DNA from 2 places in the Stutzerimonas sp. KH-1 genome. Region 2 is predicted to be linked to the other one. Evidence: predicted binding sites of a transcription regulator. Region 2 holds the regulator's gene; the other holds the start of a gene.
What was found. The regulator LexA, encoded in region 2, represses DNA repair genes until DNA is damaged. The targets are predictions, from matches to a motif close to CTGTNTNNNNANACAG.

Region 1: a site for LexA is predicted at 3,047-3,062, ahead of recN (DNA repair protein RecN). Genes of this name have one in related genera too.

What each region holds. Positions count from the first base shown of each region.
Region 1 is NZ_CM137011.1:4,564,238-4,580,422, forward strand. Features, by position in the region: gene ACX1DW_RS21740 (RnfH family protein) at 1-235, shown strand, start outside; gene ACX1DW_RS21745 (outer membrane protein assembly factor BamE) at 276-788, opposite strand; gene fur (ferric iron uptake transcriptional regulator) at 884-1,288, shown strand; gene recN (DNA repair protein RecN) at 1,349-3,022, opposite strand; gene grpE (nucleotide exchange factor GrpE) at 3,223-3,792, shown strand; gene dnaK (molecular chaperone DnaK) at 3,891-5,804, shown strand; gene dnaJ (molecular chaperone DnaJ) at 5,927-7,051, shown strand; gene dapB (4-hydroxy-tetrahydrodipicolinate reductase) at 7,133-7,939, shown strand; gene carA (glutamine-hydrolyzing carbamoyl-phosphate synthase small subunit) at 8,156-9,304, shown strand; gene carB (carbamoyl-phosphate synthase large subunit) at 9,478-12,699, shown strand; gene greA (transcription elongation factor GreA) at 12,696-13,172, shown strand; gene ACX1DW_RS21795 (DUF4149 domain-containing protein) at 13,150-13,581, shown strand; gene ACX1DW_RS21800 (YhbY family RNA-binding protein) at 13,613-13,924, opposite strand; gene rlmE (23S rRNA (uridine(2552)-2'-O)-methyltransferase RlmE) at 14,008-14,640, shown strand; gene ftsH (ATP-dependent zinc metalloprotease FtsH) at 14,855-16,185, shown strand, end outside.
Region 2 is NZ_CM137011.1:983,955-1,000,139, reverse strand. Features, by position in the region: gene ACX1DW_RS04915 (penicillin acylase family protein) at 1-1,884, opposite strand, end outside; gene ACX1DW_RS04910 (DUF2489 domain-containing protein) at 1,961-2,422, opposite strand; gene ACX1DW_RS04905 (SEC-C metal-binding domain-containing protein) at 2,430-2,612, opposite strand; gene ACX1DW_RS04900 (LEA type 2 family protein) at 2,620-3,117, opposite strand; gene ACX1DW_RS04895 (S-methyl-5'-thioinosine phosphorylase) at 3,265-4,002, opposite strand; gene nagZ (beta-N-acetylhexosaminidase) at 4,027-5,025, opposite strand; gene ACX1DW_RS04885 (L,D-transpeptidase family protein) at 5,040-5,564, opposite strand; gene ACX1DW_RS04880 (TetR/AcrR family transcriptional regulator) at 5,604-6,311, opposite strand; gene lexA (transcriptional repressor LexA) at 6,512-7,120, shown strand; gene sulA (SOS-induced cell division inhibitor SulA) at 7,131-7,610, shown strand; gene ACX1DW_RS04865 (hypothetical protein) at 7,680-7,916, opposite strand; gene ACX1DW_RS04860 (DMT family transporter) at 8,124-8,963, shown strand; gene ACX1DW_RS04855 (DUF6586 family protein) at 8,979-9,497, opposite strand; gene topA (type I DNA topoisomerase) at 9,633-12,236, opposite strand; gene ACX1DW_RS04845 (DUF1653 domain-containing protein) at 12,525-12,758, opposite strand; gene fadA (acetyl-CoA C-acyltransferase FadA) at 12,891-14,066, opposite strand; gene fadB (fatty acid oxidation complex subunit alpha FadB) at 14,085-16,185, opposite strand, start outside.

The sequences.
Region 1 (16,185 bases), 1.2 Mb from region 2:
CGGCACCACCGTCCGCGAGGCTGCGCTGCGTTCAGGGCTGGATGCACATTTTCCTGGTCTCGACCTCGCCAGCGCGCCGCTGGGAATATTCGGCAAGGCGGTGCCCAAGCCTGAAGAGCGGGTGCTGGCAGAGGGCGAGCGCGTCGAGATCTACCGGCCGCTGATAGCCGATCCGAAGGAGGTCCGTAAGCAGCGTGCGGCGAAAGCGGCGAAGAACAAGGCAGAGGATGCTTGAACGCTAGATAGCAAAACGCCCGGACTCGCCGGGCGTTTTTTCATTCGGTTTCCAGTGGTTCTGGAATCGGTACCGGAACGGCTTCCGCTTCGTCCACTTCGCGCTGGATCTGCTCCAGCAGCGATCCGGGCGCGGGGCGCTCTTCCGGCTGGCGGGGCGTGGCTGCGGGCGTGCTCGGGGCCTGAGGCTGGCGGCCGAGAATCTGTTCGTCACGGCTGACACCCGGCATGAAGTCACCGGCCAGGCCTGCGAGCTGATCGTTGGCATTGAACACCAGGCTTACGCGCTCCTGCTGGCGCTGACTGCCGCCGGGCTGAATGCTGTAGAGGTAATCCCAGCGATTGGGGTGGAAGGTGTCGGTGATCAGCGGGTTGCCCATGATAAACCGCACCTGCTGACGGGTCATTCCAGGTCGCAACTGGTCTATCATGTCCTGCGTGACGACATTGCCCTGTTGAATGTCGACCTTGTAAACCCCGGGAAATGAACAACCGGCGAGTGCGAACAGACCCACGAAGGTGAGGCTGGCCAGCATGAGCTTGGTGTTTTGCATCGGTGGGTGACTTCCACTATCTTGGCTGGGCAAAGAACCCGGATCATACCCGTATTGGAGGAGGCTGCGAAACAGCAGCAGCGAGAAAGCCAACCATGGTTGAAAATAGCGAACTACGTAAAGCAGGTCTCAAGGTAACGCTGCCGCGGGTCAAGATCCTGCAGATGCTGGATACGACCGATCGCCGTCACATGAGTGCCGAGGACGTCTACAAGGCATTGATGGAAGCGGGCGAAGATGTCGGTCTGGCGACCGTCTACCGTGTGTTGACTCAGTTCGAGGCGGCCGGCCTGGTAGTTCGGCACAACTTCGATGGTGGTCATGCCGTCTTCGAGCTGGCCGATAGCGGGCATCACGACCACATGGTCTGCGTCGATACGGGCGATGTCATCGAGTTCTTCGACCAGGAAATCGAAAAACTGCAGAAAGAAATCGTCAAGCGTCACGGCTACGAGCTGGTGGATCACAACCTGGTGCTCTACGTGCGCAAGAAGGACTGAGCCTCATAGATGTTGAAAAGGCGGCCATGGGCCGCCTTTTTTATGTCGCTCTGCCGGGCGTCAGGCCTGTGCGGAAGTGACCATCTGCCGGGCATGAGCCAAGGATTGTTCGGTCAGGTCGACGCCGCCGAGCATCCGTGCGATCTCCTCGACGCGTCCGGCTTGGTCCAGCTCGGCCACGGCCGTGCGGGTTTCATCGTTGCCGCGGGCCTTGTGCACGAACAGGTGGTGGTGTCCTTGCGCAGCCACCTGCGGCAGGTGCGTGACGGTCAAGACCTGGCCGCGCTCGCCGAGGCGGCGCAGCAGTTGGCCGACGATTTCCGCGGTAGGGCCGCCGATGCCGACATCGACTTCGTCGAACACCAGCGTCGGCACGCGCGACGTTTGTGCCGTGATCACCTGGATCGCCAGGCTGATCCGTGACAGCTCGCCGCCCGACGCGACCTTGGCCAGCGGGCGCAGTGGCTGGCCGGGGTTGGCGCTGACCAAGAACTCCACCTGTTCCAGGCCGTAGGGCGTGTACTCGCCTTCTGCTGCCGGCTTGAGCTGTACGCTGAAGCGCCCGCCGGGCATGCCCAGGCGCTGGATTTCTGCCTCGACCGCGCTCGCCAGCTCTTCGGCGGCTGCCTGGCGGTTGCGGCTCAGTTCGCCGGCTTTCTCCTCGTAGTGGCGAGCGTAGGCCGCCAGCTCTTCGCCGAGGCGCTCGACCGCTTCGTCATCGGCATTCAGCCCTTCCAGTTCTTCCAGCAGCTGCTGGTGCAGGTTGGGCAGTTCGCTCGGCTGTATGCGGTGCTTGCGCGCCAGGGTGTAGATGGTGTCCAGACGCTCCTCCAGCATCTGCTGGCGTTCCGGATCGGCGTCGAAATGGTCGACGAAGCGATTGAGCTCACCGATCGCCTCTTCGACCTGGATCTGCGCGCTGGCCAGTAGGTTGACCGCTTCGCTCAGTGCCTGCGGCTGATTCTGGAAGGCGGTCAGCCGCTGCAGGCTGCTGGTCAGGACAGAGAGCACGTTGCCGGCATCGCTTTCGCTGCACAGTTCCATGACCTGGCGGCAGGCGCCGAGCAGCTGTTCGGCGTTGGCCAGGTTCTTGTGTTCCTGTTCGAGCTGCTCCAGTTCGTGCTCGCCCAGCGCGAGATTCTCCAGCTCTTCCAGTTGATAGCTGAGCAGCTGGTGGCGTGCGCGCTGCTCGTCGCTGCTGTTGCTCAGCCGCTCCAGGGTCTGGCGCGTCTGCCGCCAACGCTGCGCGGCCAATTGCACCTGGCGCGCCAGTTCCTGGCTGCCGCTGTACTCGTCGAGTAGGCGCCGGTGGGTGTCGCCCTTGAGCAACGACTGGTGCTCGTGCTGGCTGTGGATATCGATCAGTAGTTCGCCCAGCGCCTTGAGGTCTCCCTGCGGGCAGGGCGTGCCGTTGATGTAGCCGCGCGAGCGGCCTTCGGCGGTGATCACCCGGCGCAGGATGCAAGGACCTTCGCTGTCCATATCGCGTTCGGCCAGCCAGGCGCGGGCGTCGGGGATGTCGTCCAGGTCGAAGCTGGCGAGGATGTCGGCTTTGTCCGCACCGATGCGCACCACGCTGCTGTCGGCCCGGTCGCCGAGGGTCAGGCCGAGGGCATCGAGCATGATCGACTTGCCCGCACCGGTTTCACCGCTGATCACGCTCATGCCGCGTTTCAGCTCGAGGTCCAGGTGTTCGACGATGGCGTAGTTGTGAACCGACAGATGAACCAGCATGGCGAGGCTCCCGATTTTGCGTGGCTGGCTATTTATACAGTGGTTTTCCTGCCGCCCACAAGCGCATAAGGATGAATGTGCCGTTGCTCGTCATTTCCCCCGCTGTACATCGCCTCATGCCCTTGAAGCCGGTTTTCGCGCCCCCATATAGCGGCACAAGCGCGGGCTGCTGCCCGCTGATCGTACTGAGAGGAGGACCCATGGCCGACGAGCAGAATCAGGATAACCAGAACCCGGAAACGCCAGAGCAATCGCAAGCGGACGTAGCCGAGGACCTGGCGGCCCGCGTGCAGTCGCTGGAGGAGCAGCTGGCGGCTGCGCAGGATCAGTCGCTGCGCGTGGCGGCAGAGCTGCAGAACATCCGTCGACGTGCCGAGCAGGATGTAGAGAAGGCGCACAAGTTCGCGCTGGAAAAGTTCGCCGGTGACCTGCTGGCGGTCGCCGACAGCCTGGAGCGCGGTCTGGAGCTGTCGAATCCGGACGACGAGGCGGTCAAGCCGATGCGCGAAGGCGTCGAACTGACCCTCAAGCTGCTGCTCGACACCCTGGCGCGCCATCAGCTGGAGCAGCTGGATCCGCATGGCGAGCCGTTCAATCCCGAGCATCACCAGGCCATGGCGATGGAGGAAAGCACCCACGTCGAGCCGGGCAGTGTGCTCAAGGTGTTCCAGAAAGGTTATCTGCTCAACGGCCGCCTGCTGCGTCCGGCAATGGTCGTGGTCAGCAAGGCGCCTGCCGACGCGCCGCCTTCGATCGATGAGAAGGCTTGAAATCGGCGTACCCAACCCCATCTGGTAGCCAAGCGTTTTTGTGTTACCCGCAGCCGGTAGACGGGCGCGGATCAATCGAAATTTGGAGAGCGAATTAAATGGGCAAGATCATCGGTATCGACCTGGGGACCACCAACTCCTGTGTCTCCATCATGGAAAACGGCAACGTCAAAGTCATCGAGAACGCCGAAGGCGGACGCACCACGCCGTCCATCATCGCCTACACCAACGATGGTGAGACGCTGGTTGGCCAGTCGGCCAAGCGCCAGGCAGTCACCAACCCGCAGAACACCCTGTACGCAGTCAAGCGCCTGATTGGCCGCCGTTTCGAAGAAGACGTCGTGCAGAAGGACATCAAGATGGTGCCCTACAGCATCGTCAAGGCCGATAACGGTGATGCCTGGGTGGAAGTGAAGGGTCAGAAGATGGCCCCTCCGCAGATTTCCGCCGAAGTGCTGAAAAAGATGAAGAAAACCGCCGAGGATTACCTGGGCGAGTCGGTCACCGAAGCGGTCATCACCGTGCCGGCCTACTTCAACGACAGCCAGCGTCAGGCCACCAAGGATGCCGGTCGCATCGCAGGTCTGGACGTCAAGCGCATCATCAACGAGCCGACTGCGGCCGCGCTGGCCTATGGCATGGACAAGGCCAAGGGCGACCACACCGTGATCGTCTATGACCTGGGTGGCGGTACCTTCGACGTGTCGGTGATCGAGATCGCCGAAGTCGACGGCGAGCACCAGTTCGAGGTGCTGGCTACCAACGGTGACACCTTCCTCGGTGGTGAGGACTTCGACATCCGCCTGATCGATTACCTCGTCGACGAATTCAAGAAAGAAACCGGCATGAACCTCAAGGGCGACCCGCTGGCCATGCAGCGCCTGAAGGAAGCCGCTGAGAAGGCCAAGATCGAGCTGTCCTCCAGCCAGCAGACCGACGTCAACCTGCCGTACATCACGGCTGACGCGTCCGGCCCGAAGCACCTGAACGTGAAGATCTCCCGCGCCAAGCTGGAGTCGCTGGTCGAGGATCTGGTCGAGCGCACCATCGAGCCTTGCCGCATCGCGCTGAAGGATGCCGGCATCGATGTGTCGAAGATCAATGACGTGATCCTGGTCGGTGGTCAGACCCGCATGCCGCTGGTGCAGCAGAAGGTCGCCGAGTTCTTCGGCAAGGAAGCGCGCAAGGACGTCAACCCGGACGAAGCCGTGGCCATGGGTGCTGCCATCCAGGGCGCCGTGCTGGCGGGCGACGTCAAGGACGTGCTGCTGCTCGACGTATCGCCGCTGACCCTGGGTATCGAGACGCTGGGCGGCGTGATGACTCCGCTGATCGAGAAGAACACCACCATCCCGACCAAGAAGTCGCAGGTGTTCTCCACTGCCGACGACAACCAGAGCGCCGTGACCATTCACGTGCTGCAGGGCGAGCGCAAGCAGGCCGCGCAGAACAAGTCGCTGGGTCGCTTCGATCTGGCCGAGATTCCGCCGGCTCCGCGCGGCATGCCGCAGATCGAAGTCACCTTCGATATCGACGCCAACGGCATCCTGCATGTGTCCGCCAAGGACAAGGCCACCGGCAAGCAGCAGTCCATCGTGATCAAGGCCAACTCGGGTCTGTCCGAGGAGGAAATCGAGCAGATGGTGCGTGACGCTGAGGCCAATGCCGAGGAAGACCGCAAGTTCGAGGAGCTGGCTACCGCACGCAACCAGGGCGATCAGCTGGTGCACGCCACCCGCAAGATGCTTACCGAAGCCGGCGACAAGGCCAGCGACGATGACAAGGCGGCGATCGAGAAGGCGCTTGGCGAGCTGGAAGTTGCCATCAAGGGCGACGACAAGGCTGAGATCGAAGCGAAGATCGCCGCGGTGTCCCAGGCCTCCACTCCGGTTGCGCAGAAGATGTACGCCGAGCAGGCTCAGGCCGGTGAAGGCCAACCCGCAGGTGAGCAGGCGAAGCCGGGCGACGACGTGGTCGACGCCGAGTTCGAAGAGGTCAAGGACAACAAGTAAGCCCCGGCTTGCTTCCGCTCCAGCCCGCCCCGACGCCATTGGGGCGGGCAAGACCGCCACGCGGGGGCTTGCTCCCGCGTCGGCGTGTCTGGAAGGCATGAAATTGAGGGTTCAGGATAGTTATGGCCAAACGCGATTTTTACGAGGTGCTGGGCGTCGAGCGCGGCGCCAGCGAGGCGGAGCTGAAAAAGGCTTACCGTCGCCTCGCCATGAAGCATCACCCCGACCGCAACCCGGGCGACAAGGCGGCTGAGGATGCCTTCAAGGAGGCCAATGAGGCCTATGAGGTGCTGTCCGATCCGAGCAAGCGTGCTGCCTACGATCAGTACGGACACGCCGGCGTCGATCCGCAGATGGGGGCGGGCGGAGCCGGTTATGGCGGCGCCAACTTCTCCGACATCTTTGGCGACGTGTTCAGCGATTTCTTCAGTGGTGGTCGTGGCGGCTCCCGCGGCGGCGCTCAGCGCGGCAGCGATCTGCGCTACACGCTGGAACTCGATCTGGAAGAAGCTGTGCGCGGCACCACGGTGACCATTCGCGTGCCGACCCTGGTCGAATGCAAGACCTGCGATGGCTCCGGGGCGAAGAAGGGTACCAGTCCGGTGACCTGTACCACCTGTGGCGGCATCGGCCAGGTGCGCATGCAGCAGGGCTTCTTCTCCGTACAGCAGACCTGCCCGCGCTGTCATGGCAGCGGCAAGATGATTTCCGACCCTTGCGGCAGCTGCCACGGCCAGGGTCGCGTCGAAGAGCAGAAGACGCTCTCGGTCAAGGTGCCGCCGGGCGTCGATACCGGCGACCGCATTCGCCTGTCTGGTGAGGGCGAGGCCGGAACCCAGGGCGGGCCGGCGGGCGACCTCTACGTGGTGGTCAACGTGCGCGAGCACGCGATCTTCCAGCGTGACGGCAAGCACCTGTATTGCGAGGTGCCGATCAGCTTCGCCGATGCGGCGCTGGGTGGTGAGCTCGAGGTGCCGACGCTGGATGGCCGGGTCAAGCTGAAGATCCCGGAAGGCACCCAGACCGGCAAGCAGTTCCGCCTGCGCGGTAAGGGTGTGGCGCCGGTGCGCGGTGGCGCAGCGGGCGATCTGATGTGTCGCGTCGTGGTCGAAACGCCGGTCAACCTGAGCAAGCGCCAGCGCGAGATGCTCGAGGAGTTCCGCGGCACGCTACAGGGCGACACCTCCCATTCACCCAAGGCCAGCGGCTGGTTCGAGGGTGTGAAGCGCTTTTTCGGTGATGTTTGAGTCGAGCTGAGGGCTTGAGGTCCGGTGCCTGGTGCATCGGCCTCGCCGTCGGTTTCCGGCTTGCAGCTTGGAGCTGATGTTATGCGACGTATTGCAGTGACGGGCGCCGCCGGGCGCATGGGCAAGACACTGATCGAGGCGGTGCAGCAGACAGGCGGCGTCGCCGGTCTGACCGCGGCCATCGATCGGCCGGACAGCACCCTGGTCGGTGCCGATGCAGGCGAGCTGGCAGCCATCGGGCGGCTGGGCGTGCCGCTGACCGGTGATGTCGCCAAGGCGGTCGACGAGTTCGACGTGCTGATCGACTTCACCCACCCTTCGGTGACGCTGAAGAATCTGGACGTCTGCCGGCGCGCCGGCAAGGCCATGGTGATCGGCACCACCGGCTTTTCGCCGGAAGAGAAGGAGCGCCTCGCGGCGGCGGCCAGGGAGATTCCGATCGTCTTCGCGGCCAACTTCAGCGTTGGCGTCAATCTCTGCCTCAAGCTGCTGGATACGGCGGCGCGGGTGCTGGGCGACGATGTGGACATCGAGATCATCGAGGCCCATCACCGGCACAAGGTGGATGCGCCGTCCGGCACTGCGCTGCGCATGGGTGAGGTGGTGGCCGAGGCGCTTGGGCGCGACCTGCAGAAGGTCGCCGTCTATGGTCGCGAAGGTCAGACTGGTGCGCGGCCGCGCGAGACCATCGGCTTCGCCACAGTGCGTGCCGGGGATGTTGTGGGTGACCACACCGTGCTGTTCGCCGCCGATGGCGAGCGTGTCGAGATCACCCACAAGGCTTCCAGCCGCATGACCTTCGCCAAGGGGGCAGTGCGCGCCGCGCTGTGGCTGGACGAGAAGCCGGCGGGCCTCTATGACATGCAGGACGTGCTCGGGCTGAAATGATTCGTTGCGCGCACTGGCTGTGCGGTGCCCCGTTCGGGTGCGCTGGGCGGCGATTTCGGCTGGACCGGAAAGGCGGTTTTGTGTAAGCTTCCCGCTTTAGTGTGTCCACTAAAAGTTGCGCAGAAATGAATCAAACAAAAAGCGGGATGACCTTCACACGTCATCCCGCTTTTTTACAATCTGCGTTTGCTCCAGCCTTGATCTACGGGAGGTCTCTTGACTAAGCCAGCCCTTACGCCAGCCATTCTGGCTCTTGCCGATGGCAGCATCTTTCGCGGCGAATCCATCGGCGCCGATGGGCAAACCATTGGTGAGGTGGTGTTCAACACCGCCATGACCGGCTATCAGGAAATCCTCACCGATCCCTCCTACGCCAAGCAGATCGTTACCCTCACATATCCCCATGTCGGCAACACCGGCACTACGCCGGAAGACGCCGAGTCCTGGAAAGTCTGGGCCGCTGGTCTGGTGATTCGCGACCTGCCATTGATTTCCAGCAACTGGCGCAACAAGCAATCACTGCCCGATTACCTCAAGGCCAACGGCACCGTTGCCATCGCCGGCATCGATACCCGTCGGCTGACCCGTATCCTGCGCGAGAAAGGTGCGCAGAACGGCTGCATCCTGGCTGGCGCCGACGCGACCGAAGAGAAGGCGCTGGAGCTGGCGCGCAGCTTCCCCGGTCTGAAGGGCATGGACCTGGCCAAGGAAGTCAGCGTGAAGGAGCGTTACGAGTGGCGTTCCAGTGTCTGGTGCCTGAAGGACGACGCGCATGCCGAGATCCCGGCCAGCGAGCTGCCCTACCATGTCGTCGCCTTCGACTACGGCGTGAAGTACAACATCCTGCGCATGCTGGTCGCCCGCGGTTGCCGCGTCACCGTGCTGCCGGCGCAGACGCCTGCCAGCGAAGCCCTGGCGCTGAATCCGGACGGCATCTTCCTGGCCAATGGCCCGGGTGACCCCGAGCCGTGCGACTACGCAATCAAGGCGATTCAGGAAGTCCTCGAAACCGACATTCCGGTATTCGGCATCTGCCTCGGCCACCAGCTGCTGGCGCTGGCCTCCGGCGCCAAGACCGTGAAGATGCCCAACGGTCACCACGGTGCGAACCACCCGGTGCAGGATCTGAAGACTGGCGTGGTGATGATTACCAGTCAGAACCACGGTTTCGCAGTGGACGAAGCCAGCCTGCCGGCCAATGTGCGCGCCACGCACAAGTCGCTGTTCGACGGCACCCTGCAAGGCATCGAGCGTACCGACAAGGATGCCTTCAGCTTCCAGGGCCACCCCGAGGCGAGCCCCGGCCCGCACGACGTCGCGCCGCTGTTCGACCGTTTCATCGAAGCCATGGCCAAGCGACAGTAAACGAGTCGCCTTGAGAGTGTAGCGAGCGCGGTCTGGGCAAGGCGCCCGGAACGCAACGACGAGACAGTACAGGTAGTACGGCGAGGAAGTGAGTACCGCGCAACGCAGCCCAGGCAGCGCGCAGTAACTCTCAAGATGACTCGCCGACTGACCCAAGGATTCGAGTAACGAAAATGCCAAAACGTACAGATATCAAAAGCATCCTCATCCTCGGCGCTGGCCCCATCGTCATCGGCCAAGCCTGCGAGTTCGACTATTCCGGTGCGCAGGCGTGCAAGGCGCTGAAGGAAGAAGGCTTCCGCGTCATCCTGGTGAACTCCAACCCGGCCACCATCATGACCGACCCGGCCATGGCCGACGCCACCTACATCGAGCCCATCAAGTGGGCCACCGTGGCCAAGATCATCGAGAAGGAGCGCCCCGACGCGCTGCTGCCGACCATGGGCGGCCAAACGGCGCTGAACTGCGCGCTGGACCTGGAAAAGCACGGTGTGCTGGAGAAGTTCGGTGTCGAGATGATCGGTGCCAACGCCGATACCATCGACAAGGCCGAAGACCGTTCGCGCTTCGACAAGGCGATGAAGAACATCGGCCTGGCCTGCCCAGAATCCGGTATTGCGCACAACATGGAAGAGGCCTACGCGGTTCTCGACAAGGTCGGCTTCCCGTGCATCATCCGTCCGTCGTTCACAATGGGCGGTACCGGTGGCGGCATCGCTTATAACCGTGAAGAGTTCGAAGAGATCTGCGCCCGTGGTCTGGATTTGTCTCCGACCAGCGAGCTGCTGATCGACGAGTCGCTGATCGGCTGGAAGGAATACGAGATGGAGGTGGTCCGCGACAAGAAGGACAACTGCATCATCGTCTGCTCCATCGAGAACTTCGATCCGATGGGCGTGCACACCGGCGACTCCATCACCGTAGCCCCGGCGCAGACCCTGACCGACAAGGAATATCAGATCATGCGCAACGCCTCGCTGGCGGTGCTGCGTGAGATCGGTGTGGAAACCGGCGGCTCCAACGTGCAGTTCGGCATCTGCCCGAACACCGGCCGCATGGTCGTGATCGAGATGAACCCGCGCGTGTCGCGTTCCTCGGCGCTGGCCTCCAAGGCCACCGGCTTCCCGATCGCCAAGATCGCCGCCAAGCTGGCCGTCGGTTACACCCTCGACGAACTGCAGAACGACATCACTGGCGGTCGCACGCCTGCCTCGTTCGAGCCGGCGATCGACTACGTCGTGACCAAGGTGCCGCGCTTCGCCTTCGAGAAATTCCCCAAGGCCGACGCCCGTCTGACCACTCAGATGAAGTCGGTCGGTGAGGTCATGGCCATCGGCCGTACCTTCCAGGAATCCATGCAGAAAGCGCTGCGCGGTCTGGAAGTCGGCGCCACCGGTTTCGATCCGAAGCTGAACCTGGCCGATGCCGAGGCCGAGAGCACCCTCAAGCGCGAGCTGACCGTGCCGGGCGCCGACCGCATCTGGTTCGTGGCCGACGCCTTCCGCGCCGGCAAGAGCGTCGAAGACGTGTTCGCCCTGACCAAGATCGATCCGTGGTTCCTGGTGCAGATCGAAGATCTGGTCAAGGACGAGGAGCAGGTCAAGACGCTCGGCCTGTCCAGCATCGACCGTGACCTGATGTACAAGCTCAAGCGCAAGGGTTTCTCCGACGCCCGTCTGGCCAAGCTGCTCGGCGTCACCGAAAAGAACCTGCGTAGCCATCGCCACAAGCTCAAGGTGCTGCCGGTTTACAAGCGCGTCGACACCTGCGCCGCCGAGTTCGCCACCGACACCGCCTACATGTACTCGACCTATGAGGAAGAGTGCGAAGCCAACCCGTCGAGCCGCGAGAAGATCATGATTCTCGGCGGCGGTCCCAACCGCATCGGCCAGGGCATCGAGTTCGACTACTGCTGCGTGCATGCCGCGCTGGCCATGCGTGAAGACGGTTACGAGACCATCATGGTCAACTGCAATCCGGAGACCGTTTCCACCGATTACGACACTTCCGACCGTCTGTATTTCGAGCCGGTGACCCTGGAAGATGTGCTGGAAATCGTCCGCGTCGAGCAGCCCAAGGGTGTGATCGTGCAGTACGGTGGTCAGACGCCGCTGAAGATCTGTCGCGCCCTGGAAGAAGCCGGCGTGCCGATCATCGGCACCAGCCCGGACGCGATCGACCGTGCCGAAGACCGCGAGCGTTTCCAGCAGATGGTGCAGCGCCTGAACCTGCGCCAGCCGCAGAACGCCACCGCGCGCAGCGAGGAAGAGGCGATCGCGGCTTCCAAGGCCATCGGTTATCCGCTGGTGGTGCGCCCGTCCTACGTACTGGGCGGTCGCGCGATGGAAATCGTCTACGAGGAAGAAGAGCTCAAGCGCTACATGCGCGAAGCGGTGCAGGTGTCCAATGACAGCCCGGTTCTGCTCGACCACTTCCTCAACTGCGCCATCGAGGTGGACGTCGATGCCGTCTGTGACGGCGAGACCGTGGTGATCGGCGGCATCATGCAGCATATCGAGCAGGCCGGCGTGCACTCCGGCGATTCGGCCTGCTCGCTGCCGGCTTACTCGCTGCCGCAGCACATCCAGGACGAGATCCGCGAGCAGGTGCGCAAGATGGCCCTGGAGCTCGACGTGGTCGGTCTGATGAACGTGCAAATGGCCGTGCAGGGCGAGGACATCTACGTGCTCGAGGTCAACCCGCGCGCCTCGCGTACCGTGCCGTTCGTCTCCAAGTGCATCGGCGAGTCGCTGGCCAAGGTCGCTGCGCGCGTCATGGCGGGCAAAAGCCTGGCCGAGGTCGGCTTCACCCGTGAGATCATCCCGACCTATTTCAGCGTCAAGGAAGCGGTGTTCCCGTTCGCCAAGTTCCCGGGTGTCGATACCATTCTCGGCCCGGAAATGAAGTCCACCGGCGAGGTGATGGGTGTCGGCGATAGCTTCGCCGAAGCCTTCGCCAAGGCCCAGCTGGGTGCCAGTGAAATCCTGCCGACCTCCGGCTGCGCCTTCCTCAGCGTGCGCGAAGACGACAAGCCCTACGTCGAGCAGGTCGCACGTGATCTGGTTGGCCTCGGCTTCGAGGTCGTTGCCACCGCTGGCACGGCGCGTATCATCGAGGCGGCCGGGCTGCCGGTGCGTCGCGTGAACAAGGTGACCGAAGGCCGTCCGCACGTGGTCGACATGATCAAGAATGACGAGGTCACGCTGATCATCAACACCACCGAAGGGCGTCAGTCCATCGCCGATTCGTATTCCATTCGTCGTAACGCCCTGCAACACAAGATCTGCATCACCACCACCATCGCCGGTGGTCAGGCGATCTGTGAGGCGCTCAAGTTCGGTCCCGAGAAGACCGTGCGCCGCTTGCAGGATCTCCATGCAGGAATCAACGCATGACAAAATTCCCCATGACCATCCAGGGCGCTCGCGCCCTGGAAGAAGAACTCAAGCATTTGAAAACCGTGCTGCGTCCGCAGATCACCCAGGCCATCGCCGAGGCGCGTGAGCTGGGTGACCTCAAGGAAAACGCCGAGTACCACGCGGCGCGTGAGCAGCAGGGCATGGTCGAGGCGCGCATTCGTGACATCGAGGGTCGTCTGCAGAATGCCCAGGTTATCGACATCGCCAGCATTCCGCCGACCGGCAAGGTGATCTTCGGAACCACCGTGGACATCGCCAATGTCGAGACGGACGAGCAGGTCACCTACCAGATCGTCGGTGACGACGAGGCCGATATCAAACAGGGCAAGCTGTCGGTGAGTTCACCGATCGCGCGGGCACTGATCGGCAAGGAAGAGGGCGATGTGGTGGCGGTCAAAACACCCAGCGGACTGATCGAGTACGAGATTGTCGAAGTCCGCCATATCTGATCGGCAGCCTGCGCACGCCGGTTTCATCACTTGGCAGCTGACCCAGACCTTCTGGGTCGGCGGTCTGTGGTTGCTGCAGTTCCTGGTGCTGCCTGCGCTCGGCCGGATCGGCCTGGCGCCAATGCTGGTCGAGGAGATTGCCGGAAGTCTACGCCCTCTGATGGTCGGCTTCGCCGCATTCTGTGCCGCGCTGCAGGCGCTGGTGCTGGTCCAGGCCGTCGGCCTTCGCGGTTTGTGGCGTGACGTGCGTGGGCAGGTGCTGTTGGCAGTGATGGCCCTGGCCGGCACGCATCTGCTGATGAATGCTGGCTGGTTCGAGTCCATTTACTGGGGCAGTTTCAGCGTTCTGGCGATGGCCCTGGGCGGCCTGATGCTGGTATTGCAGCCTGCGCCAGGGCGAGCGCAATGAATTGCCGCGGCAGGTTGCTGCCGCAGCGGTTTCAGGCCTGGAAGCGATGGATGTTCGACAGCTGTTTGTTCGGCTTCGGATTCTTGCGATAGACCAGTGCCATCTTGCCGATGGTTTGTACCAGCTCGCACTTTCCGATCGCGCACAGCTCTTCCATCAAGGCACGACGATCTTCGCGCTCGGTAAGACGAAACTGGATCTTGATAAGCTCATGATCGTTCAGGGCTCGCTCCAGTTCGGCCTGAACGCCTTCGGTCAGCCCGTTTTCGGCTACGATCAGAACCGGTTTCAGATGGTGGCCGATGGACTTGTACTGTTTCTTCTGCTCGTTGGTGAGCGGCATATTTCGACCCTTGCGTCAGAACCCTTGAAAAACGGCGGCTAGTGTACCCGAGAGGTGCAGGGCCGCACAGATGAGGTATCAGCTTGGCACGCTCCAAGACCAGCCCACGGTGGCTCAAAGAACATTTCGACGATCCTTACGTGAAGATGGCGCAACGCGACGGCTACCGTTCGCGCGCCAGCTACAAGCTGCTGGAAATCCAGGAGAAGGATCGCATCCTGCGCCCTGGCATGACGGTGGTCGACCTCGGTGCGGCGCCGGGTGGCTGGTCTCAGGTCACCAGTCGGGTCATCGGCGACAAGGGTCGGCTGATCGCGTCTGACATTCTTTCGATGGACAGCATCGCCGACGTAACCTTTATTCAAGGCGATTTCACAGAAGACGAGGTCTTCGCTCAGATCCTGGAGGCCATCGGGGATAATCCCGTCGACCTTGTGATTTCGGATATGGCCCCCAATATGAGTGGGGTGAGGGCGGCGGATCAGCCGCGCGCGATGTTTCTCTGCGAGCTGGCGCTCGATCTGGCGAGCCGCGTGCTGCGTCCGGGTGGTGATTTTTTGATCAAGATATTTCAGGGTGAGGGCTTCGATGCCTACCTGAGAGAGGTTCGGCAGAACTTCGAGAAAGTGCAAATGCGCAAGCCGCTGTCGTCGCGCGACCGGTCTCGCGAGCAATATCTGCTCGCTCGTGGCTTTAGGGGCGGGCAAGACGACTAGCGCGTACGCTGGCGTCCGAGATCAAGGCGACCGTTTCTAGCGGTTGCGAGTCCAATGGACGGGCACATGAGGCTAGGGCTAGGCTGTTTCATAGGGTTACAGACCGGCTGCCTGTTTCATTAAGTTGTGTAGTAAGTTAGGCCAAGCAACCTATCGGCCGTCATGCGGGCCCGCAGACAACGGGTTTGCTCCAGAGGGTAGTGAATTGAACGACATGGCAAAAAACCTGATTCTGTGGCTGATCATCGCCGCCGTCTTGGTCACGGTGATGAATAACTTCTCCAGCCCGACCGAGCCGCAGACGCTGAACTACTCGGATTTCCTCGAGCAAGTCAAGGAAGGGCGCGTCGAGCGCGTGACCGTCGATGGCTTCGTCATCATTGGCAAACGGAGCGACGGCGATACCTTCAAGACCATTCGCCCTGCGATCCAGGACAACGGCCTGATCGGTGACCTGCTCGACAACAATGTGCTGATCGAGGGCAAGCAGCCTGAGCAGCAGAGCATCTGGACCCAGCTGCTGGTGGCCAGCTTCCCGATCCTGGTGATCATCGCCGTGTTCATGTTCTTCATGCGGCAGATGCAGGGCGGTGCCGGCGGCAAGGGCGGGCCGATGAGCTTCGGCAAGAGCAAGGCTCGGTTGCTCTCCGAGGATCAGGTCAAGACCACCTTCGCTGACGTCGCGGGTTGCGACGAGGCCAAGGAAGAAGTACATGAGCTGGTGGAGTTTCTCCGCGACCCGGGTAAGTTCCAGCGTCTCGGTGGCCGTATTCCGCGCGGTGTGTTGATGGTCGGCCCGCCCGGTACCGGTAAGACGCTGCTGGCCAAGGCAATCGCCGGCGAAGCCAAGGTGCCGTTCTTCACCATTTCGGGTTCGGATTTCGTCGAGATGTTCGTCGGTGTCGGCGCCAGCCGTGTCCGTGACATGTTCGAGCAGGCCAAGAAGCATGCGCCGTGCATCATCTTCATCGACGAGATCGACGCAGTTGGCCGCCATCGTGGTGCCGGCCTTGGCGGCGGACATGACGAGCGCGAGCAGACCCTCAACCAGTTGCTGGTGGAGATGGACGGTTTCGAGATGAACGACGGCATTATCGTCATCGCGGCTACCAACCGCCCAGACGTGCTCGATCCGGCGCTGCTGCGTCCGGGCCGTTTCGACCGCCAGGTCGTTGTTGGCTTGCCGGACATCCGCGGTCGCGAGCAGATCCTCAAGGTGCATATGCGCAAGGTGCCGGTCAGCGAGAACGTCGAGCCGGCGGTTATCGCCCGCGGTACACCGGGGTTTTCGGGCGCGGACCTGGCCAATCTGGTCAACGAGGCGTCGCTGTTCGCTGCGCGGGCGAACAAGCGCATTGTCGAGATGCGCGAGTTTGAGTTGGCGAAGGACAAGATCATGATGGGCGCCGAGCGCAAGTCCATGGTCATGTCCGAGAAGGAGAAGCTCAACACGGCCTATCACGAGGCGGGACATGCCATCGTGGGGCGCGTAGTGCCGGAGCACGATCCGGTGTACAAGGTTTCGATCATCCCGCGTGGGCGGGC
Region 2 (16,185 bases):
GCTTTCGTGCAGGAAAGCGCCATACAGTGCAGCATCCGCCGAATCCGCAGTGAGCTTGCCGTCGAACGCCATCAGCCGATCCAGCGCTTCGCGCGCCTTGTTGCGTTCGGTGGCCGGCAGTGCATCGATTGCCTGGCGCAACGGCTCGGCCATGCCCGGCGCCTCGAACATGGTCCTGAGCTTGGCGGCGAAAGGCGTCACCTGGTCGTACTGCATGGCGATGGTGCTGCGGGTGTCATGCTTGCCACGGCCGGCCAGCTCCGCCAATCGCTCGTAACGCTCCGGGCCATACCAGGAGCTGGAAAGCTGCATTCCGTAACCGCGCGGCACGCTGCGCTGGTTGGCGGTGCCGAGCCAGCCCTGGATCGGATCCTGATCGTAGGGATGCAGCATCGGATCGGTGAAACCATCCCACTCATATCGATTGTCCCAACCGGGCGACGGCACCAGCCCCAGCCCCTCGCGACGGTTGGGAAAACGTCCGGTGACCTGCCAGCCGATGCCCTGCTGGTCAGCAAAGACCAGATTCAGGGCGGTTGCACGAATTTCGCGGGTCGCCTCGAAGGCCTGGTCCACCGACTGCGCGCGGGACAGGTCGAAGAAGGCGTCCAGCGTGCGATCGGCCTCCAGTTGCGTGGTCTTCAGTGCCAGACCGTAGCCGCTGGCGAGCTGCAGCGGCTGCAAGGGATGCTTGCGCTCGCCCAGCGCCGTGTTCAGCAGCGGGCCGTTGCGGGTTTCGTAAATGGTCTCGCGAATCGGTCGCTCGCCTTTGACGAAGTAGGTCTCGTGCCGCTCGCGGGCCGGCAGCCATTTGCCGTCGGCCAGGTACATCAGCCGCGAGCCTTCGCGACGCACCTGCTCGAGATAGAGGTCCTGGTTGTCGCCCATGACCATGGTCATGCCCCAGCCGAGCTTGCCGTTGAAGCCCGCCACCACGGCGGGGACGCCGGCGATGGTGACACCCGCCGCCTGGAACTTCGGTGCGCGAACCTGCATGAAATTCCAGTACGAAGGCATCGACAGCGGCAAGTGCGTGTCGTTGGCCAGGATCGGCTTGCCGCTGCGGGTGTTGCTGCCGGCAATGGCCCAGTTGTTCGACGCCGCCATGCCGGTCGGGGTCAACGCTGCCAAGTGCTGAACGGCCTGCTCGATGGCAGCCAGCCCGGGCACGCTGCCACCCAGCTTCAGCCCCTTGAGCTTGTCCGCCTCGTCGAACGGCAACGCCTCGTCCGGATAGATGGGCAGGAGCCAGGCCAGCTTGTCGCTACCCACCTTCTGCGCCATCAACAACGCGGCGACCTCTTCCTGCAAGTTCTGCGACAGGCCGAAATTGAGCAGGCAGAACACCAGTACCGAGTCCTCCGGCTTCCAGTACTCAGGCTTGTAGCCGGACTCGGCGAGGTCCATCGGCAGCCTGTCCTGATGGCGATAGAGGTAGGCGTTCACGCCACGGGCGTACACCTCGAAGAACTTTTTCATCCTCGGCGAGGATTCGCGATAGAGCAGCTCGGCGCTCTGGCGCAGATTGACCGCACGCATGAAGCGGTCGGTCTCCAGCACCCCGGGGCCGACCATCTCAGCCAAGCGCCCCTGGGCCATCAGCCGCAGGCTGACCATCTGGCTCAGCCGGTCGGTGGCGTGCACGTAACCCATGGCGAACAGCGCATCGTGAAATGACGAGGTCTCGATCAGCGGCATGCCCAGCGAATTGCGCCGGATGCTCGCACTGCCTGCCAGGCCGGTCAGCGGCTGGATGCCCTGCGCTGGCGGCAGACTGGCACTGTAGCGGTTATCGAGATAGGCCTGACAACCGCCGAGGCCGGCCAGGCCGAGCGCGGCCCCCAACGTCAGACGAACCAGGGCGAACGGCAGACGCAGAGACATCGAAGACTCCTGTGCGGGCTTGGCGAGGGATGGGTGCTAATAGATTAGAGGGCGTACGGCGAAGAAGATCGGTCGATCAGGCCGCGTCGCGGGATTTTGGCAGAGCTTCGTCGAGCAGCCAACGGGCCGAACGGCGCGCTTCGGCCTTGTGTTGCAACTCCAGAGCGCTGAACTGCGCCTCGTGGCGCCGACGTTCGCTCTTGTCCAGCGCCTTCCAGGCTGCATGGGTCGGCACCTGCTCTGTGGCGTCGAAGAGCTGCTGGAACACTTGGCAACGGGGATGCTGCCCGAGGGTGACGTCGTAGTTGTCGAGCAGCACCTTGATGCGGATGGCGCCCTCGATCAGCGGCAGCTGCTCGTCCAACAGACAGCTGGCAAGGATTCGCAGATCCTCGGCCAACGCCGTCTGCTGTTGCGCGCGCGCCTCGGCCTGCAAACGCTCGTTGCGCCATACGCGACGCCACAAATACAGCGCATAGCCGGCCAGTGCTGCAACCAGCAGCACGGCGATGACGAGCAGACCGAGGAAAAGACTCATGGAAGCATCAGGCCCCGTGGCACTTCTTGTATTTCTTCTGACTACCGCAGGGGCACGGATCGTTGCGACCGACATCCTTCAGCGGATTGCGCACCGGCTCGTGTCCATGATTGCAGTGCGGCCCGTGGACGTGGTGATGGTCGTGGTCGTGGTTGCAGTCGGGACCATGCACATGGGGTTCGTGACTCATCTGGGTACTACTCCGGAATAAAGTTGCCCGGGATTATCTCGCCATTGTTGGAAATGTGCACGCGTCGCCCAGCCATCAGCCCCGTCTTGAGTTCGCCGGCCAGTCGGTAGTTGATCGGGCGATCCGGTTTTTCCAAGAGCCGCACGATGTACTTCATGTGCCGCCACAGATTGGTGTGCACCGGCACCTCGTAGTACTCGAAGCTGTTGGCAGGAACGGTCAGCCAGCCACTGGACTCGCCGCTGGCCAGTTCCACGTCGTTGAGATGGACCGTGTAGATGAGGCCTCGCACCGGCAGGCTGTGATCGTTGGGGTTATCGATGCGGAAGCGCAGCATGAACTGCTGTTCCAGCAGCCGCGCCTTGATGATATCGACCTTGGTGAGTTCGACTTTCGGGTCCTTGAAATTACCCGAGAACCAGGTCGAACAACCGGCCATACCGCCAAGCAGCGTCAGCAACACGACCGTTCTTAGAATTCTTATTGTGTGTGCCTGGCAAGACATTCCGGTACTCCAAAGGACGGCCAAGTGTAGCAAGCGGCATGTTCACCGCAATGGGGTGGCGCCGCAAAATTACCAGTCTCAGGCCGCAATATGACACTGTCGTTGCAGGCATGCACAGCGGCATTCAGGCCACCGGCCAATGCACGATCAACCGGCCAGCAGGCGAGCCAGGACCAGTCGCGCCTTGCCGATACCAGCGGCGAGCGCCGCCTCGATCTGCGCCATGGTGATCACCCCATCCGCCTTGCCAGCTGCTGGATTGACCACCAATGCGAGGCAGGCGTACGGCAGTTCCAGCTCACGGGCCAGGGCCGCCTCGGGCATGCCGGTCATGCCGACGATGTCGCAACCGTCGCGCTCCATACGGACGATCTCCGCAGCCGTTTCAAGACGCGGCCCTTGAGTGCAGCCGTACACACCATGACCACTGAAGGCGAAACCCTCGGCGGCCAGCGCCCCGATCAGGCGTTCGCGCAATGCTTCGTCGTAGGGGTAGCTGAAATCGATGTGGGTCACGTGGTCGATCTCGCCTTCGAAGAACGTCTGTTCCCGGCCATAGGTGTAATCGATGATCTGATTCGGTACGCAGAAATGACCGGCCCCCATCGCCGAGTGAATGCCGCCCACCGCGTTGACCGCGACCACCGTTTCGGCGCCGGCCTGCTTCAGTGCCCAGAGATTGGCGCGATAGTTCACCTGGTGCGGCGGAACACGATGCGGATGGCCGTGCCGGGCCAGGAACAGCACCTCGCGACCGCCATACTCACCCCGCAGGACTTCGGCGGAGGGCCGCCCATGGGGCGTATCGATCAGCTGCGCACGATGCAGCTTGAAGCCGGTCAACTGGGTCAGACCGGTACCGCCGATGATGGCATGAACAGTCATGGCTATTCCTTGAGATGTGAGCGATCAGTCGATCAGATCGGCAGCTTTCAGCGCGCCAATTGCATCCAGCCAACGAGGGGTCTGCTTGTAGTCCGTCGCATTACCAGCCCGGCTACGCATGCCCGACAGTGCAGCCGACGGCGTGACCTTCAAGCGCTGCAGCGCGGCCAGCGCCAGTTCGGCCGCCGCACGGTCGTTGCAGACCAGTCCCATGTCGCAGCCAGCGCCGAGGGCGGCTTCGATCCGGCCTGCCGCGTCGCCGGCGACGTGCGCTCCGGCCATCGAAAGATCGTCGCTGAAGATCACGCCCTTGAAGCCCAGCTCGCCACGCAGGATGTCCTGCAGCCAGCGCCGGGAAAAACCCGCAGGCTGCTCGTCGATCTGCGGATAGATGACATGCGCCGGCATGATCGCATCGAGCGTGCCGCTCAATGCCTGGAAGGGAATCAGATCACATCGGCGCAACTCGTCGAGGCTGCGCTCATCGACCGGGATCGCAACATGGGAATCGGCTTCGGCCCAGCCATGCCCCGGGAAATGCTTGCCGGTGGCGGCCATGCCGGCGGCGTGCATGCCGCGAATGAAGGCATCGATCAGCGTCACCGCGATCTGCGGGTCACCCTCGAAGGCGCGCGCGCCTACCACCGCGCTTCGCTGATGATCCAGATCGAGCACCGGCGCGAAGCTGAAATCCAGGCCCACGGCGAGCACCTCGCTGGCCATGACCCAGCCGCAGGCTTCGGCCAGCCTGGGAGCGTCGGCGCAACGTGCCAACTCGCGCATCGCCGGAAGCCGCACGAAACCCTGGCGCAGCCGCTGCACGCGGCCGCCCTCCTGATCCACCGCCAGAAGCAGGTCGGGGCGCACGGCGCGAATCGCGCGGCACAGCTCGTCCACCTGGCGCGGGCATTCGATGTTGCGAGCGAACAGGATGAGCCCGCCCACCTCGGGTTGGCGCAGCAGCTGCCGATCCTCGGCAGTCAGCCAGGTGCCGGCGATATCCAGCATCAATGAACCGTGCATACAGACGCAGATCCTTATTCGAGTTCAGCGGCAGCCCAGCCTGGGCAAGGTGCCTCGGTGATGCGCACCGGACAGTGCGGCGGCACCCTGGGAAAAAGTTGCAGCAGATCGGCATTGCGCATACGCACGCAACCGTGGGAAAGCGGCACACCCATCGGTTCGCAATCGGGCGTACCGTGAATGTAGATGTAACGGCGGAAGGTATCGACCTTCCCCATCCGGTTGACGCCCGGCTCGCAACCGCTGAGCCAGAGGATGCGAGTGAGTATCCAGTCGCGCCCGGGGAAACTTGCGTGCAACTCCTGCGACCAGATTTCGCCGGTCCAGCGCCGCCCGCGCAGCACTGCCCCCTCGGGTAGGCCGTCGCCGATGCGCGCACGCACCTGATGCACGCCGCGCGGCGTACAGCCGGAACCATTCTGTTCGCCGACGCCGTTACGCGCGGTAGACACGGGAAAGCGCAGACGCAGCTGCCCATCGGCAAAGCCGTAGAGCTGCTGGTCAGCGATGGAAATATGCAGAAGATCGAGAAAGGCCATGGGCGGCTAGCTTAGCCGATCCCCCGGTAGCCTTGTAGCTCAAGCCTTGGCCGGAATGGCCGCTGCGTTGCGCCGCGCGACGGGTTGCGCCGCCGCCAGGGTACTGTCATCGATGCCGCTGTCGGCCCGCATGCCGGCGGCCAGGAATGGCACCATCATGCGCATCACCTGTTCGATCGAAGTGCGGACGCCGAAGTCGTTCTCGGAGATCGCACGCAGCGCCTTGATACCGGACATGCTGAATGCCGCGGCCCCCAGCATGAAATGCACACGCCAGAACAGCTCGATCGGCGGAATGGCCGGCGCGGCGTCATGAACCTTGAGCATGTAGCGGCGAAACACCTTGCCGTACATGTCTTCAAGGTAGCGCCGCAGGTGCCCCTGGCTCTGACTGAAGGACAAGCCAAGCAGCCGCATGAATATCGACAGGTCGTCGCCGCTGCGCGGCTTGACCGCCAGAGCCTGCTCGACGAGGATTTCCAGCAGCTCCTCCAGCGTGTCCTTCTTGTCGGTGAGCGCCTCGCGGCGATCCAGCTCACGTTCCAGGCTGGCACAGAACGGCCCGAGGAAGCGCGAGAACACTGCCTGGATGAGTGCCTTCTTCGAACCGAAGTGGTAGTTCACCGCCGCCAGGTTGACCCCAGCCTTGCTGGTGATCAGACGAAGCGAGGTTTCGGCGAAGCCTTTTTCCGCGAACAGCTGTTCCGCTGCATCAAGAATGCGCTCAACTGTTTCCGACTGCGCCATGCCCCCTCCGAAAGACAAACAACTGTTTGAAACTTACGTTTCACCGACCGGCAAGTCAACCACGAAACGCCTTGCGGCACTAGCGTCATTGTCGCAGACGCGCTACGCCGCACACCGGCTACGCCACCGAGAAACATTCATTGCCAAGGCCGAAGCACTGTATATAATCCCAGTCACTGTATAAAAGAACAGAGACCGACATGATCAAGCTGACGCCTCGCCAGACGGAAATCCTCGCCTTCATCAAGCGCTGCCTGGAAGACAACGGTTATCCGCCCACTCGCGCGGAGATCGCTCAGGAGCTCGGCTTCAAGTCGCCCAATGCCGCTGAGGAGCATCTCAAGGCGCTTGCCCGCAAAGGCGCTATCGAGATGACGCCTGGCGCATCACGCGGGATACGTATTCCCGACTTCGAACCCACGCCTGCCGAAGCCGGCTTGCCGATCATCGGCCGCGTCGCCGCCGGCGCCCCGATACTGGCTCAGCAACATGTCGAGGAATCCTGCCAGATCAGCCCCGCCTTTTTCCATCCGCGCGCCGATTATCTGCTGCGTGTGCACGGCATGAGCATGAAGGACATCGGCATCTACGACGGCGACCTGCTGGCCGTGCACACCACCCGTGAGGCCCGCAACGGCCAGATAGTGGTGGCGCGGGTCGGCGATGAGGTGACCGTCAAGCGTTTCAAGCGCGACGGCAAGAAGGTCTGGCTGCTAGCCGAGAACCCGGAGTTCGCCCCCATCGAAGTCGACCTTGAACATCAGGAACTGGTTATCGAAGGCTTGAGTGTCGGCGTCATACGCCGCTGAGGAGAAGGTTATGCAGTACCAGACCAGCACTTCCCGGCCCCAGCTATCGCTGTTCGACGGTGTCATCGCGCAAAGCCTGGCCCCCTTCGGCAGCCTCGCACCGCGCAGCAAACCCGAGCAGGAGAAAAAGGATCACCTGAGCGAGTTGAGCCTCAGCGGCAGCAGCCAGCACTGCCATCTGCTGCTCACGCCGATCCTGCGCGAACTTGGCGATGCGACGGACAGCCGCTGGCTGACACTGATCGCGCCGCCCGCCTTCCTTTCACAGAACTTCCTGCGCAAGTGCGGCCTGAATCGCGAGCGCATCATCCTCCTGCAACCGCGCAATGCAGAAGGTGCGCTGGAACTGGCGTGCAAAGCACTGGCGTCCGGCTGCAGCCATACCGTCATCAGCTGGCTCGGCCACCTCGACGACGCGACACGCAGCAAGCTGCGCAACGCCGCCAGTCTGGGCGAAGCGCAGAGCCTGAATATTCGTCTGGGTTGTTGAGTGGCAAGCACAGGGACGTGCTGCCTGGCATGAAGCGATGGTGGAACCGCCGCGGCGACGCAGCTGCGCTCAGTGCAGAACGCGTGGCTCGTCTTCATCGTGATCGAAATCGCCTTCCGTCATCCGACCCGCCATCTGAACACCCACATTGAACATCGCCTTGGCGATCTCCACGTGCTGCCCCTGCAGGAACAGCTTGGCATCGTCAGAAAAGTCCAGAGTGACCAACACCTCTTCGTCCTCGGCACGACGAAGCACGATGCGCCCGTCCGGTAGCTCGACGATTTCAAGAAAAGATGTAGGCATGGATCAGCTCCGCGTGAAAGGCGGCCATTGTAACAGCCGACCGGGATCGGGGCAGCCTTTGGCTTTCCAGAGCCCCTATGAGGGAGCGCTGCGGGACACATGTATCGAGCAATCCGTCTAAGAAAATGACGTGCCCCGGGTGGATCGGCAACGTAGCATGCGCTGAAAAAAGCGCGCGCATCTCTGCGCCGGGACAAGGAATCGTGCATGACCACCCGCACCTTGCTACTCACCGCTCTGGCCATGCTGGCGTTCGCCGGCAACTCGATCCTCTGCCGGATAGCGCTGCGGGACACCGCCATCGATCCGGCCAGCTTCACCGGCCTGCGGATCGCCGCCGGGGCGCTCACCCTCTGGCTGCTGTTGCGCTTCGACAGGACCGACCAACCACTAGGTGGTGACTGGATCAGCGCCGCGGCGCTGTTCATCTACGCGGCCTGTTTTTCCTTTGCCTATATCGACCTGGACGCCGGCGCCGGCGCTCTGCTGCTGTTCGGTGCCGTGCAACTGAGCATGCTTGCCTGGGGCTTGCTGAGAGGCGAGCGCTTCAGCGCCGGGCAGCTTGTCGGCCTGCTGCTGGCGGTCAGTGGATTGGTGATCCTGCTGCTCCCGGGGAGCAGCACCCCGCCCCTGAATGGCGCACTACTGATGCTCCTGTCCGGCGTCGCCTGGGGCGTCTATTCGCTTCGCGGGCGAGGGACCTCCACACCGCTTGCAGCCACGGCGGGCAATTTTCTACGGACGGTCCCGTTGGCGGCCCTGCTCTGCCTGCTCTTGCTGGGCCAGCAGACATGGGACTGGCCCGGCGTGGTCTACGCGCTGCTGTCCGGGGCACTGACGTCCGGGGTCGGTTACGCCATCTGGTACGCCGCCCTGCCCGGCCTCGCAGCAATCCAGGCGGCCAGCGTGCAGCTCAGCGTTCCGCTACTGGCGGCCATTGCCGGTGCCGTGCTGCTGGGTGAAGCGGTGACCACAACGCTACTGCTGGCCGGCACCGCGATTCTGGGTGGCATCGCCCTGGTGCTAAGCATCAGGCATCGCCGCTAGCACGGCGTTACCTGATCACCACTCGGTCAGCGACTCGCGAAAGCGCAGCGCCAGCCCCTTGAGGTTCTGCCGCCAGGCTTCCAGCTCGGCCCGGCTCAGCGGCGGAGTCTCATCCTCGACAGTAACCGCCTCGATCAGCGGCTGACGTGGGTCGGTCTTGACCTTGGCCGGGGCCCGTGGCGGCTGGGATAGCTGACGGTAGGCGACCAGCAACTGCCCAAGCCAGGTACTCGGCTGCTCCGACAGTTCCAGCAGCTCGGCGAGCTCCGGACTCGGCGCCGCCTCTAGAACGCTGCGCGTCAGAAACGCCTCCACCACCGGCGCATCGGCGCCCGGCGAGCGATAGTAACCGGCGATCTCATGGCACAGGCCGAGCAGCGCACCGTACAGGTGAAACAGGCACGCCTCGCGCTCGGCCTGAATCAGCCCCTGGGAGTTCATCGAGGCAGTTTCTTCGGCCTTGCGCCAGCTTTCCAGCGAGAGGCCGGCAAAGAAGATCTTCTGGTTGGTACGGGTGTAGAGCTCGTGAGCCATGGCATGCTCTCCGGAAGAGAATGTGCAGAGAATGGACCTTCGACGAACGCTGCACCAGCGCGAACGACGAACAGACGGCGTGGCCGGGAGGCAATCAATCCGACCGACTCGCCTGGCGAGTCGGTCGAGCCGGAATCAGCGCTTGTCTTCGACCTGCCACTTGCCGCCGTCGTAGAACGCCTTCCAGCCGGTAGGCTTGCCGTCGACTTCGCTCTGCACGTACTGCTCCTTGGTCTTGCGGCTGAAGCGGATAACCGCCGGACGGCCTTCCGGATCCTGCTGGGGCGCCTGGAGCAGGAAGTGATACTTGGGATCGATCTCGTCCTTGTGCGGGATCAGCTCACGCACCAGCGGCGCGCGGGTCTCGCGGTTCTTCGGGAACTGGCTGGCGGCCAGGAACAACCCGGAAGCACCGTCTCGCAGCACGTAGGTGTCATCCACCTTCTCGCACTTGAGTTCCGGCATCTTCACCGCATCCATCTTCGGCGGCGCCGGCTCGCCGTTCTTCAGCAGCTTGCGGGTGTTCTTGCATTCGGCGTTGGTGCAGCCGAAGAACTTGCCGAAACGACCGGTCTTGAGCTGCATCTCGCTGCCGCACTTGTCGCATTCCAGGCTCGGCCCCTCGTACCCCTTGATACGGTACTGACCTTCCTCGATCTCGTAGCCGGAGCAGTCCGGGTTGTTGCCGCAGATATGCAGCTTGTGCGTCTCGTCGAGCAGGTAGGCATCCATCGCGGTGCTGCAGATCGGGCAGCGATGCTTGCCCAGCAGCACGCGGGATTCGGACTCGCCCTCGTCATCGGCGGCGATCTCGTCACCCGGAATGAGGTTCACCGTGGACTTGCAGCGCTCCTTCGGCGGCAGGCTGTAGCCGGAACAACCGAGGAACACCCCGGTGGACGCGGTGCGGATCATCATCGGCCGGCCGCAGACCTTGCACGGGATGTCCGTGAGGGTCGGCTGGTTGGCACGCATGCCATTCTCGCTGGACTCGGCAACCTCGAGCTTCTTGCGGAAATCACCGTAGAACTCGTCCAGTACATGCTTCCAGTCACGCTCGCCCTGGGCGACGTCGTCCAGATGCTCTTCCATGCCGGCGGTGAAGCCGTAGTCCATCAGGTTGTTGAAGCTCTCGGAGAGGCGCTCGGTGACGATGTCGCCCATCTTCTCCGAGTAGAAACGGCGATTGTGCAGCGAGACGTAGCCGCGGTCCTGGATGGTGGAAATGATCGCCGCATAGGTGGACGGCCGGCCGATGCCGCGCTTCTCCATCTCCTTGACCAGGCTGGCTTCGGAATATCGCGCCGGCGGCTTGGTGAAGTGCTGGCTCGGGTCGAGCTTGAGCAGCTTCATGGCGTCGCCCTTGTTCATTTCCGGCAGCACATCGTCCTCGCCAGCCTTGCTCTGCTGCGGCATGACCTTGGTGTAGCCGTCGAACTTCAGAATGCGGCCCTTGGCGCGCAGCTCGAAATCACCGGCAGCCACCGTAACGCTGGTGGACAGGTACTGCGCCGGCGGCATCTGGCAGGCCACGAACTGGCGCCAGATCAGCTCGTACAGACGCTCGGCATCGCGCTCCATGCCGGACAGCTGGTTCGGCCGCAGGTTGACATCGGACGGGCGAATCGCCTCGTGCGCTTCCTGCGCGCCTTCCTTGCTCGAATACAGATTCGGCTTCTCGGGCAGGTACTTGTCGCCGAACTCGCCTTCGATGAAACCGCGCACCATGCTGATGGCATCAGCCGATAGATTGGTCGAGTCGGTACGCATGTAGGTGATGTAACCGGCTTCGTACAAGCGCTGAGCCATCATCATGGTCTTCTTAACGCCGAAGCCGAGGCGATTGCTCGCTGCCTGCTGCAGGGTCGAGGTAATGAAAGGCGCCGAAGGCTTGCTGCTGGTCGGCTTGTCCTCGCGCTTGGCTACGCTGTAGCTGGCGCCCTTGAGCTTCTCCAGCGCAGCATTGGCCTGCGCCTCGTTCAGCGGCTTGAACGCCTCGCCCTTCTCGCGGGCGACCTCGAAGCGCACCTTGGCCTGCTGGGCAGTCGCCAGGTCGGCATGCACTTCCCAGTATTCTTCCGGAACGAACGCGCGGATTTCGCGCTCGCGCTCGACCACCAGCTTCACTGCCACCGACTGCACGCGACCGGCAGAGAGGCCGCGGGCGATCTTCGCCCAGAGCAGCGGCGAAACCATGTAGCCGACCACGCGATCGAGAAAGCGGCGCGCCTGCTGCGCGTTGACGCGATTCAGATCGAGCTCGCCCGGTTGGGAAAAGGCCTCCTGAATCGCCTTCTTGGTGATCTCGTTGAACACCACGCGCTTGTAGCGGCTGTCGTCGCCGCCAATCGACTCACGCAGGTGCCAGGCGATGGCCTCCCCCTCTCTATCCAAGTCGGTCGCGAGATAGATGGTGTCAGCTTCCTTGGCCAGGCGACGAAGTTCCTCGATGACCTTTTCCTTGCCGGGCAGGATCTCGTACTTGGCCTTCCAGCCATGCTCAGGGTCGACCCCCATGCGGGTGATGAGCTGACGCTTGGCCTTCTCCTTGGGCGACAGCGCTGGCGCCTCGGCCGCCGCAGCCTTGCCGCGCTTGACCGGCTCCTTGTTGGCCGAGCCGCTGGTAGGGAGGTCGCGGATGTGGCCGATACTCGACTTCACCACGTACTGGTTGCCCAAATACTTGTTGATTGTCTTGGCCTTGGCCGGTGATTCCACGATGACCAGCGATTTACCCATGGAGAGGAGAGTTCCTGAATCTAGAGGTGAACAGAGGCAATGCCTCCGGCAGTTTGAATACCCGTGCCGGCGGTAGACGGCAAGGCATCAGCGAACATTCGTGCGCGTTTTGCGAACGGGGCGACCTGACAGAACAATCGCCCTGCCCGGCTCCTTCTGGAGCGAATCAGAGCGGCGGTTCGATGCCATCAAGCGGACAGCAAGGTTTTCGCTCTGCCTGAAAAGCACCGCTATATATAGTGGCGATGGAGGTGAGGTCAAGCGTGGACCTGGTGGCCGGTGGCCAGCTCAACCGCCGAAAACACTCGTTTCGGCTTCGATCAATGCGAAACGCGGGACCGTTTCGCCGTTCACTTCGACGCTCTCGGTGAACATTGACAGCGGGCGTACCCAGAGTCCGCGCTCCCCATAAAGTGCCTGATAGAACACCACCGGCTCCTCCGTCTCGGAGTGCCGCGCAACAGCGAATACGCGATATTCCGGCCCCTTGTAATGGCGATAACGCCCCGGCTGCAACTGCATGCCTACCTCCACACAAATACAAAAAAGAAAAACCGGGGCACCAGGCCCCGGCTTCCATGCACCGGCTGACAATTCCTCCCGCCCAGTCGCGAGAATGGCTGTCAGCCTAGCGCAGTCATTTGCATCTGTCTGTTAGACGCGTTCGAAGACCGTGCTGATCCCCTGGCCCAGACCGATACACATGGTAGCGATACCCAGCGTACCGTTGTTCTGCTTCATCACGTTCAGCAGGGTGCCGGAGATACGCGCACCGGAGCAGCCGAACGGGTGACCCAGGGCGATCGCGCCGCCGTGCAGGTTGACCTTCTCTTCCATCTTGTCGAGCAGCTTGAGGTCCTTGAGCACCGGCAGCGCCTGTGCAGCGAAGGCTTCGTTCAGTTCGACGTGGCTGATGTCGTCCATGGTCAGACCGGCGCGCTTGAGCACCTTCTGGGTGGACGGCACCGGGCCGTAGCCCATGATCGCCGGGTCAACGCCAGCCAGCGCCATGGCGCGAACCACCGCCATCGGCTGGATGCCGAGGTCCTTGGCGCGCTGGGCGGACATGACGATCATGCAGGACGCACCGTCGGTGATCTGCGAGGACGTACCGGCGGTCACGGTGCCGCCCTTCGGGTTGAACGCTGGCTTCAGCGCGGCCAGGCTTTCCAGGGTGGTATCCGGACGGATGGTCTCGTCGTAGTCGAAGACCTTGAGGAAGCCGTTCTCGTCGTGACCTTCCATCGGGATGATCTCGTCCTTGAACTTGCCCTCGACGGTAGCCTTGTGCGCCAGGCGGTGCGAGCGCTCACCGAACTGATCCTGGGCTTCACGGCTGATGCCGTGCATCTTGCCGAGCATCTCGGCGGTCAGGCCCATCATGCCCGAGGCCTTGGCCGCATGCAGCGACAGCTGCGGGTTCGGGTCGACGCCGTGCATCATGCTGACGTGGCCCATGTGCTCCACACCACCGATGACGAACACGTCGCCGTTGTTGGTCTGGATGGCCTGCACGGCAGTATGCAGGGCGCTCATGGACGAACCGCACAGGCGGCTCACGGTCTGGCCGGCGCTGGTGTGCGGAATGCGGGTCAGCAGCGAGGCCATGCGGGCAATGTTCCAGCCCTGCTCGAGGGTCTGGTTGACGCAGCCCCAGATCACGTCCTCGACCTCGGCCGGGTCGATCTTCGGATTGCGCGCCAGCAGGCCGTCGATCAGCAGTGCGGACATGGTCTCGGCGCGGGTGTTACGGTGCATGCCGCCCTTGGAGCGCCCCATCGGGGTGCGACCGAAGTCGACGATGACTGCATCTCTTGGATTCAGGCTCATGAATTCTCTCTCCCTCGATTAACCGTAGAAGCGCTGGCCGTTGGCGGCCATCTCACGCAGCTTCGCGGTCGGGTGGTACAGCGGGCCCAGGTCGGCGTACTTGTCGGCCATCGCGACGAACTCGGCGACGCCAATCGAATCGATGTAGCGCAGCGCACCACCGCGGAAGGGTGGGAAGCCAATGCCGTAGATGAGGCCCATGTCGGCTTCGGCAGCGGTCTCGACGATGCCGTCTTCCAGGCAACGCACGGTTTCCAGGCACAGCGGGATCATCATGTAGTTGATGATGTCCTCATCGGACAGCTCGCGCGTCTCGGCAACGACCGGCTTGAGCAGCTCGTAGGCCTCAGGGTCGACCACCTTCTTCGGCTTGCCCTTCTTGTCCATCTCGTAGGCGTAGAAGCCCTTGCCATTCTTCTGGCCGAGGCGATTGGCGTCGTACATGACATCGACGGCGGTACGGGTGTCGTCCTTCATGCGATCCGGGAAGCCTTCGGCCATCACGTCGCGGCCGTGGTGGCCGGTGTCCATGCCGACCACGTCCATCAGGTAGGCCGGGCCCATGGGCCAGCCGAACTTCTCCATCACCTTGTCGGCGCGGGCGAAATCGACACCGTGGGCGATGGCGCGGGCGAAGCCGCCGAAGTACGGGAACAGCACGCGGTTGACCAGGAAGCCCGGGCAATCGTTGACCACGACCGGGCTCTTGCCCATTTTCTTGGCGTAGGCGACGGTGGTGGCGATAGCGGTTTCGCTGGTCTTCTCGCCGCGGATCACCTCAACCAGCGGCATCATGTGCACCGGGTTGAAGAAGTGCATGCCGCAGAAGTTTTCCGGACGCTTGAGCGCCTGGGCCAGGTAGCTGATGGAGATGGTGGAGGTGTTGGAAGCGATGATCGCGTCTTCGCGAACGTGGCCTTCCACCTCGGCCAGCACGGCGTGCTTGACCTTCGGGTTCTCGACCACGGCCTCGACGACGATGTCGACGTTGCCGAAATCGCCATAGGACATGGTCGGGCGGATCGCATTGAGCGCCTGAGCCATCTTGTCAGCGGTCAGACGGCCTTTCTCGACACGCTTGCCGAGCAGCTTGGAGGCCTCGTCCAGGCCCATCTGGATACCCTCTTCGCGGATATCCTTCATCAGGATCGGCGTACCTTTGACAGCCGACTGGTAGGCGATGCCGCCGCCCATGATGCCGGCGCCGAGTACGGCAGCGAGCTTCACGTCGCGCGCCTGCTTGTCGTAGGCCTTGGCCTTCTTCTTCAGCTCCTGGTCGCTGAGGAACAGGCCGACCAGGCTCTGCGCAACCGAGGTCTTGGCCAGCTTGACGAAGCCAGCAGCCTCGACTTCGATGGCTTTGTCGCGGCCGAAGTTGGCGGCTTTCTGAATGGTCTTGATGGCTTCGACCGGGGCCGGATAGTTCGGACCGGCCTGCCCTGCGACGAACGCCTTGGTGGTCTCGAAGGCCATCATCTGCTCGATCGCATTGAGCTTGAGCTTGTCCAGCTTCGGCTGGCGTTTGGCCTTGTAGTCCAGCTCGCCGGAGATGGCGCGCTTGACCAGGTCCAGTGCAGCTTCCTGGAGCTTCTCCGGAGCGACGACGGCGTCGACCGCGTGCACCTTGAGGGCGTCTTCGGCACGGTTTTCCTTGCCGGAGGCAATCCACTCGACGGCGTTGTCCACACCGATCAGGCGCGGCAGACGCACGGTTCCGCCGAAGCCCGGGTAGATGCCCAGCTTGACTTCCGGCAGACCGACCTTGGCGGCTGTGGACATGACGCGATAGTCGGCAGCCATGCACATTTCGAAACCGCCACCCAGGGCGATGCCGTTGATGGCGACCACGGTGGGCACGCCCAGGTCTTCGAAGTCACTGAAGATCTTGTTCGCTTCGAGGTTGCCGGCAACCAGCTCTTCATCGGGCAACTTGAAGTTGTCGACGAACTCGGTGATATCGGCGCCGACGATGAACACGTCCTTGCCGCTGGTGACGATCACGCCCTTGACCGAAGCGTCGGCCTTGATGGCGTCGACAGCCTGGCGCAGATCGTTGAGAGTGAGGCGATTGAATTTATTGACGGACTCACCCTTGAGGTCGAAATTCAATTCGACGATG